Linked DNA regions of Arthrobacter globiformis. The protein of the gene in region 2 interacts with the protein of the main gene of each other region in a pairwise test. Links are inferred from orthologs where the notes say so. Each region holds a gene or a part of one and is shown on either strand. Other genes may lie near its edges.

Region 1 (3,802 bases), 2.3 Mb from region 2 along the record:
GTCGGTGACCTCGCGGTCGGTCCGGCTGCGGCCGCGGCGGCCGCGGCTGCGCCGCCGGCGGCGGCCGCCCTCGTCCTCCAGCTCATCCTCGCCTTCCTCGGCGGCCGCGTCCTCTTTGGCTGGAGCGGCAGGGCGGATGACGGTGTTCAGGTCAGGGGCTTGGAAAATGATGGATGTAACTGAGGCAGGCTCCAGGAAGAGGGAACCCAGGTGCGACTGCCCGGCAGCCTCTTCTTCGGCCTCTTCCTCGGCAACGGCTTCCTGTGCAGCCGACTGCTCGGCAGGGACTGCTCCGGCCGGCGCTGCCTGGGCTGCAGGGACGCCAGCGGCCGGGGCGGGCACCTCCGTCCGTCCGGTTGATGCCGCCTCAGCGGAAGTCACGGCAGCGGCAGGCTCGGCAGACTCCGCCGGCTCAGCGGGGCTTTCGGCCGGCTCCGCGGCTTTCGGCTTTGTTGCCCGGCGGCGGCGCACAGGCTTTGACTCGGCAGAAGGTTCCTCTGCAGAAGGTTCGTCGGCGGCCGGAACGGCCGCAGCCTCGACTGCCGGCTCCGTGGCGGCTGCCTGTTCCCCGGCTTCCTGCACATCTACTTCGGCCCCGGCGGCTTCCGCAAAAGCGGGCAGCGGCTCTTCGGCAACCTTCTTCCGGGCGCGGGTCCGGCGCACCGGGGTCTTTGCCGGGGCTTCCGCGCTTTCCGCGACAGCGGACTCCGGCACTGCGGCATCAGCCGCTGCAGTTTCCGACGACGCCGCGGACTCCGCGTCCAGTGCTGTGGCCTTGGGCGGTGTCTTGCGCCGGGTCCTGGTGGCTTTCTTGGGAGCCTCGGCGGCGGCTTCGCCGGCGGCAGCCGGTTCAACATTCACGGCTATAACCTGGTCATTATCCATATGTGGCAACACTCCTGCCCCTGACGTACCGCCACATTCGGCACCCATTGGGGCACATATTGTCAAAACCCGCAGGCATTGACAGAAGTCAATTGGATACCAGCAGGCTCGCACCGGCAGTGGGGTGCGGCAGGCCTGACAGGCCGGCGGGATTGTTACTGGAACCCGTTGTTCTGACAACCACAACCAGGTGCCGTCCAATGCAAGGTGGGAGGCTGGATCTTCTTTCCAAAGCCTGCACCACTGCTCATTGGCGGTCTTGGGAACAAGCCACCGGACTGGAGTTCGAATGTGGTTCGCGCTCCAGCCACGTTTATTCTCTCATATTGCTGTTCAAATACGCTGTAATTGTGTGACAAAGCCGGTCAATGCGGCCTTTGACGGTGAGTACAGACTGCCCCAAGCTGGCGGCGATACAATCTGGGCAGGAGCACCCCGGACAAAGGACGCCATCCCATGCCACGCATATCGCCTTCCACAGGCACGGACTACGACCAGGACCACCAGGACGGTGCCGGGCCTGCCGCGGCTTCGGCCGGTGCCGCCGTACCGGCCATGACACGCGACCGCCCCTTCGGCTGGCTGCTGGTCATCACCGGCGTCGTGGGCTGGCTGGCATCCGGCATCCTGGTGCTGGAAAAGCTCGAGGTCCTCAAGGATCCCAACCACGCCACCGTCTGCGATGTGAACCCCTGGATTTCTTGCGGGCAGGTCATGCAGACATGGCAGAGTTCACTCTTCGGCTTCCCGAATATGTTCATTGGAATTGTCGCCTTCGCCATCACGATCACCGCGGGAATGGCGCTGCTCGCCGGCGCCCGGTTCGCCCGCTGGTACTGGCTTGGGCTGCAGGCCGGCATCACGCTCGGCTTCATCTTCGTGGTGTGGCTGTGGTCCCAGGCGCTGTACTCCATCCGCATCCTGTGCCCGTTCTGCATGGTTGTTTGGGCAGCGATGATTCCGCTCTTTGTCTGGGTGACCGTGCGGAACGTAGTCCACGGCGTGATTCCGGCGCCGGCAGGCCTGGCCCGGATCCTGGGCGACTCGGGCTGGATCATCACGGCGCTGCTCTACGTTGCCGTGATTGCGACGATCTTCTTCGCGTTCATCCAGGTGTTCGCCGGCACCTCAGGCTTCTAGGCACCTCAAGCTTCTAGGCACCGCAGGCTTCTAGGCACCTCAGGCTTCTGGCAGCGCGAACGCACATTTAAGCCCCGCTCATCAGCGCGAACGTACAGTTGTGGCCCCCCACTCCGAGGAGTGAGGGGCCACAACTGTACGTTCGCGCTTAACCTGCCGGCGCGGTCAGCTGGCGGGAGGTTTTAGGCCTGGAACCAGATCTTGATTTCGCGCTCGGCCGAGTCCACCGAGTCCGAGCCGTGGACGAGGTTCTGCTGGACCTTCAGGCCCCAGTCGCGGCCGAAGTCGCCGCGGATCGTGCCGGGGGCCGCCGTCGTGGGGTCGGTGGTGCCGGCCAGCGACCGGAAGCCTTCAATGACGCGGTGGCCTTCGAAGATCGCTGCGACTACGGGGCCGCTGAGCATGAACTCCACGAGCGGCTCGTAGAACGGCTTGCCCACGTGCTCCTCGTAGTGCTGCTCAAGCAGTTCCCGGCTGGCGTTGGTCTTCTTGAGTTCGGCCAGGGTGTAGCCCTTGGCTTCGATCCTCTTGAGGATTTCGCCCGTCAGGTTACGGGTGACGCCGTCCGGCTTGATCAGGACAAGGGTGCGCTCAATGCTCACAGGTGCTCCAATGAGGTTGGTTGTGGGTTTCGACGGTAAGTCTACGGGGTCTGGCCGGTGCCTTCATTGCCGGAGGCCTCCGGGTGGGCGGCCTCCCACTCGGCCTGCTCGCGGTCCCGCTGGGCGGACTCGCGGTCAATCCGGATGCCGGCCCGGATGCCGTACCACCAGGCGAGGGCGAACAGCGCGCCCACGAGGAACATCATGGGTTCCGCGAAGCCGCTGAGGATGAGCACCAGCTGCAGGACCCAGCCCAGCCCGATGCCCCACGGCTTGGACAGCACGGCGCAGGCCAGGATCATCACCACGCTCAGACCGATGCCCACCGAGAGGATCAGCGCCGGGGAGATCTCGGCACGGCGCAGGCCGAATACGGCCAGCGTGGCGAAGAAGACCACGAAGGCTTCCAGCAGCAGGACCGTAGAGGCGAACATGACCTTGGTGGACCGGCGCTTCTTGGGCATCCCCGGGCGCCATTCACGCTGGGCCTTGGTGAGCCGCGCCATCAGGCGGCTGCCTTGCCAAGCAGGATGCGGGCGTCCGCCACCAGCGTGATCGACCCGGTCACCAGCACGCCGCCGGCGAGGTCGTCGTTGGCTTCGGCGCGCTCAACGGCCCACTCCAGTGCGTCGTCCAGCTTTTCGGCGATGTGCACGTTTTCCTCGCCAAAGCCGAGGTCGACGGCGAGCTCCGCCAGTTCCGCTGCAGGCACCGCCCGCGGGGAATTGGACTGGGTGAAGCAGAATTCCTCCGCGAGGTCGCCCAGTGATTCCTTGAGCTGGCGCAGGATCTCCCCGGCGTCCTTATCCTTGAGCACGCCCACCACGACCACCAGCTTGCTGAAGCTGAAAGCCTCCTGGATTGCCTCGGCCGAGGCCCGGATGCCGTCCGGGTTGTGGGCAGCGTCCACGATGATGGTGGGGGCTGTCCGCATCACCTCGAGCCGGCCCGGGGACGAGACGGTGGCGAATGCCTCCTGCAGGACCTCCAGGGACAGCTCCTTCTCCCCGCCGCCAAGGAACGCCTCCAGCGCGGCCACGGCCACGGCGGCGTTCTCGGCCTGGTGGGCGCCGTGCAGCGGGACCATGAGGTCCGGGTAGCGTCCGGCGATGCCCTGGATCGTCACCACCTGGCCACCCACGGCGACCTGCCGGGACTCGACGCCGAATTCCACG
Region 2 (4,594 bases):
ACCAGTCCGTCGGCATCAACTACGCCCCCAAGGACCAGACGCCCATCTCGCTCCTGCGGGTGGTCCGCTCCTGGACGAACAATTACGCCGGGCTTGCCAAGGTCCACCAATTGGTCACTGACATCGTCGCCGGAGGGGTTGGCCGGGACGAGGCCATCCGGCGGCTCGACGAGATCATCCGCAGCCCCAAGCCGTTTCCGCGCTGGATGGTGACGGTCGCGTTCGCCGTCTTCTCGGCGGTGTTCGTTGGCGTGATCGGCGGCGGCGCCGGCGCCTCCGCGGTGGCCTTCGCCTCCAATATCCTGATCAGCCTGCTGGCCAGGAAGCTGGGCCGCTGGCGGACGCCTGACTTCTTCATCACGGCGGCGTGTTCCTTTGTGGTTACGGTCATCGCGCTGCTCATGTGGAAGTTCGGCAGTCCCGTGGGGTTCCGGTTGGCGCCCGCCATTGTGGTGGTGGGCGGCATCCTGCTGCTGCTTCCCACTGGGCGCCTGGTCTCCTCGGTGCAGGACGCCATCAATGGCTTTCCCGTCACGGCGGCCGGACGTTTCCTTTCCACCCTGCTGACGTTCGGTGCGGTGGTCGCCGGGATCGCGGTCGCATTCGTGGTGGGGGACCGGATCGGCATGGCGCCGATCGACGTCACGGAGACCTTCCCGCCCGCGTATCCGCTGTGGATACAGGTGATCATGGTTGCCGTCGCCGTTGTGGCGATCGGCATCACCGAGCAGACGGACTGGAAGCTGCTGCTTCCGACGGCGGCTGTCGGCGTAGTGGGGCACCTGGTCCTCATCGGCAGTGACCTGCTGGGCGTTGGCCCGCGGTTCTCGCCGGCGCTCGCCGCCGTCGTGATCGGCCTGCTGGCCCGCGTGGTGGCGTTGAAGATGGGCGCTCCGCAGCTTGTGGTCGCCGTGCCGGCCGGTCTGATTCTCCTGCCCGGCCTCACTATATTCCGCTCGATGTACGTCCTGACCATCGAGGAGTCCGAGATCCTGCTAGGGGCCGGGGGGATGCTCAGCGCCGGTGCGATCGTGTTCGGCGTGGCCGGCGGCATTGTGCTCGGTGACACGCTGGCCCGGCCGCTCACGCGCAGCCTCGCCAGTAACGAGCGGCGGCGCGCCCGCCGCCGCTAGGGCTGCTGGATCCTGCGGCGTTAGATCTGGCCTATCGGCAGTTTCTTCTCAGCCTGGAATACGTCCTCGACCCGGCCCTTGGCCCAGTAGCCGGACAGCGAAACCTGGCTGCGGTCCAGGCCGCGCTCGCGGAACAGCACCTCCCGCAGGCCCTTCATGTAGCCTCGCTCTCCGTGCGCGAACACGTTCACGCGCCCATCGGGCCAGGCGGCGGTGCGCACTGCCTCCACCAGCTGGCTGCTCTCACCGGCGGGAACGTCGCCGCGCTGCAGCCAGACCAGCTCGAGTCCGGCAGGGGCAGCAATCTCCTGGACGTCCGCGTCCGAACCCACCTCGATAAAGGCCACGCCGCGGGCGTGTGCGGGAAGGGATTCGATGACGGCGGCCACTGCCGGCAGTGCGGCCTCGTCCCCGGCCAACAGGTACCAGTCCGCGGCGGGATCGGGGTTGTAGCCGCCTCCGGGACCCGTGAAGATGAGGGTGTCGCCGGGTTGGGCCGCGGCAGCCCAGGGACCGGCCAGGCCCTCGTCGCCGTGAACGACGAAATCAATGGCCAGTTCGCCGGCGGCCGTATCCACCCAGCGGACCGTGTAGGTCCGGGTGTGCGGCCACTGCTCGCGGGGCATGGTTTCCCGGATGGCCCAAAGGTCCAGGGGCTGGGGGTAGTCCACCCCGGGCTGCGGAAAGACGATCTTGACGTACCGGTCCACGAAGTCGTTGTTGACGTAGTCAGCGAACCCCGGGCCGCCGGCGACGATCCGCACCATGTGCGCGGAAAGCTGCTCCCGGCGAAGGACAGTCAGGGTGACCTGCGGGCGGGATTTTTTCGTGGCGGTGGTGGTGGCCGGAAGGGAAGTCATGCAGGTAAGCCTAGCCTAAGTACCTTGGCGGGACCGCCGGGAGTTCCCAGTCCACCGGCCCGGCGCCCTGCTCTATCAGCAGGTCGTTGGCGTGGCTGAACGGCCGGGAGCCGAAGAACCCCCGCGAGGCGGAGAGCGGGCTGGGGTGGGCGCTGGCCACCACGGGCGTGCTGCCCAGCAGGGGGCGGACGCTCTCGGCATCCTTTCCCCAGAGCACGGCGACGAGCGGCGCCGTGGTTCCGTCCGCTGTGCGGCGGCCGACGACGGCGGCAACAGCCGCCGTCGTGATCGGTTCCCAGCCCTTGCCGCGGTGGGACCCGGCAGCGCCCTCACGCACGCTCAGCACCCGGTTGAGCAGCAGGACACCCTGGTCTGCCCAGGCGCCGAGATCACCGTGGATCCGCGGCGGCAGGCCCAGATCCGTTTCGAGCTCCTTGTAGATGTTGGCCAGGCTGCGCGGGATGGGACGGGTGCCGGCGTCCACGGAAAAGGCGAGCCCCACAGCGTGCCCGGGGGTGGGGTAGGGATCCTGGCCGACGATCAGGACCCGCACGCCGTTCAAGGGCTGCCGGAAAGCCCGGAGGACGTTCGACGCCGACGGCAGCACACGCTGCCCGGCCGCCTCCTCGCCGGCGAGGAAGGACAGCACGGACCGCAATTCGGCCTCCACTCCCGCCAGCGCGTCCGCCCAGTCGGGTGCCATCAGCTCGCCGAGGGGCAGTCCGGCCAGCTCCGCGAAGTCCGGGCCAGCCGCCATTGTGGGCTCGAGGTCGAAGAGCGGTTCAGGTTGCGTCACGGTGTCCATTCTCCCGCACGGCTGGCCCGAGCCCGCAGCAACCGTCGGTGGAACCGCGGCCGGTGCCGCCGCGCCGCAAATGACAAGGCTGTTATTCCTCCGTAACATAGGGGAGGTACTTTGACCGGATTCAGCTAAGGAGAGCGCAGTGGCCGAGCCGTTGCAGGACCACCTCGCGGAGCGGGATTCAGGGCAGAATTCATTGCAGGAGCACGGGCTGCGGAGCGGCTCGCTGCTGGACGGCTTCACGCCACGGGACTCGCCACTGAGTGAGCGGGAGCAGCAGATTCTTGCCCTGGAACGGCAATGGTGGAAGTACGCCGGCGCCAAGGAACAGGCCATCCGCGAGCTCTTTGACCTGTCCGCGACGCACTACTACCAGATCCTTAATGCCCTCATTGATACAGAGCACGCGCTGGCCCACGACCCCATGCTCGTAAAGAGATTGCGTAGACTACGTACGTCACGTCAGCGCGCCCGCACTGCCCGCCGCCTTGGATCTGACGCGTAACTGCTAGTGCCGGACTGCCGGCGAAAACCAACAAGGACGCCTGTTTACCATGACTAATTTTGCTCGGGACGAATTCGACAGGGTGCCTGAGGTCTCCTCCCGGCAGGGCGTACACCGCGTTGTCTCCGCGCCGTCGCGCCCGAAGTTGTGGCCGATCCTTTCCGTGGGAATCGGGGCGCTCGCCGTAGGCCTGGTTGCTTTCCTCCTGCTGCCGCAGCTGGGTTTCCAGACCGCCACCGCGCCGCAGCCCGCCGCGGCGGCCGGCACTTCCACTTCCACGGCGTCGGCCAGCCCCACGGCGAGGCCTTCGGAAAGTGCGGCACCCAGCGCCACCGCCTCGGCCTCGGCGTCCGCCTCCGACCCGGCGTCGCCCTCCGCGCTGGAGCCCGCCACCTCGGAAACCATTGCCCCTGCGGCGGTGGACAAGTCGCAGCCGGTCGCCATTTTCAATGGCACGCTGACTTCCGGACTGGCCGGACGTGTAGGTGCCACGGTCAAGTCCGACGGCTGGGTGCTCGGTGAAGTGGCCAACTGGCAGGGTGCTCCCCAGCAACAGTCGGTGATCTTCTACTCGGACGCTGCCCACAGGGCCAACGCCGAGGCGCTCAGTGCATTGCTGAACATCCCCACTCTGGTAGAGAGCGCGGACTTCCCGACGCCCGTTGTGGTGGTCCTGGGCCCCGGCTACGAGTAGCTAGTCCGGTTACGCCTGAATAACTATTGCCTCCGCGGCCGGCCGCTGGCCTGCGCCTGCGAGGGCCTGACTGGATACAGTTATGACAGGCTTCAAGGCGTAATTCACGGCACACACCGACGTGGGCCTTACGGAAGCAACCTGAAAGTGTGGGGATCATGGCATTGGGAACCGTGAAGTGGTTCAACGCGGAAAAGGGCTACGGCTTCATCACCGTTGACGATTCGGGCGACGACGTCTTTGTGCACTGGTCGGCCATCCAGATCGACGGGTACCGGGCGCTGGATGAGGGCCAGCGCGTGGAGCTTGAAGTGGGCGAAGGCGAAAAGGGTCCGCAGGCAGAAAAGGTCCGGCCCGTCTAGTGGCACTACGCACAGGTCTCCTGGGTTCCGCTGTCTGGGGCGCCGCCGTCGCGATGACGCTGGCTGCCTGCTCCGGATCCGGGGACAACGCCCGGACGGCTCGGGTTGAAGCCAGCGGCGACGGGACCCTGCGGATCGGACTGATCCTCGACAACACCGGACCCCAGGCCTTCCTGAACGCCGCCCAACTGGCCGCGGCCAAGCTCGCCGTCCAGCAAATCAACGCGGCGGGCGGGCA

The links. The genes of interacting proteins can lie anywhere in the genome.
Region 1: the proteins of QF036_RS05560 (region 2) and ndk interact in binary tests that used the Escherichia coli proteins (3 or more experiments, as listed by UniProt). The link is inferred for Arthrobacter globiformis from one-to-one orthologs.

The regions. Positions count from the first base shown.
Region 1 is NZ_JAUSYZ010000001.1:3,470,815-3,474,616, forward strand. What follows is about bases 918-3,802. They hold ndk (nucleoside-diphosphate kinase), read right to left. Parts: upstream 2,628-3,802; coding sequence 2,208-2,627; downstream 918-2,207. Other genes in these bases: QF036_RS15765 (vitamin K epoxide reductase family protein), read left to right, coding at 1,342-2,025; QF036_RS15775 (DUF4233 domain-containing protein), read right to left, coding at 2,669-3,133; QF036_RS15780 (bifunctional folylpolyglutamate synthase/dihydrofolate synthase), read right to left, coding at 3,133-3,802. In the rest of the region: QF036_RS15760 (Rne/Rng family ribonuclease), read right to left, coding at 1-885. UniProt on the Escherichia coli protein: Major role in the synthesis of nucleoside triphosphates other than ATP. The ATP gamma phosphate is transferred to the NDP beta phosphate via a ping-pong mechanism, using a phosphorylated active-site intermediate.
Region 2 is NZ_JAUSYZ010000001.1:1,210,550-1,215,143, forward strand. The notes cover bases 902-3,661. They hold QF036_RS05560 (uracil-DNA glycosylase), read right to left. Parts: upstream 2,799-3,661; coding sequence 2,004-2,798; downstream 902-2,003. Other genes in these bases: QF036_RS05550 (threonine/serine exporter family protein), read left to right, coding at 902-1,133; QF036_RS05555 (siderophore-interacting protein), read right to left, coding at 1,154-1,993; QF036_RS05565 (DUF3263 domain-containing protein), read left to right, coding at 2,938-3,300; QF036_RS05570 (LytR C-terminal domain-containing protein), read left to right, coding at 3,350-3,661. In the rest of the region: more of QF036_RS05550, read left to right, coding at 1-901; more of QF036_RS05570, read left to right, coding at 3,662-3,994; QF036_RS05575 (cold-shock protein), read left to right, coding at 4,153-4,356; QF036_RS05580 (ABC transporter substrate-binding protein), read left to right, coding at 4,356-4,594. UniProt on the Escherichia coli protein: Excises uracil residues from the DNA which can arise as a result of misincorporation of dUMP residues by DNA polymerase or due to deamination of cytosine.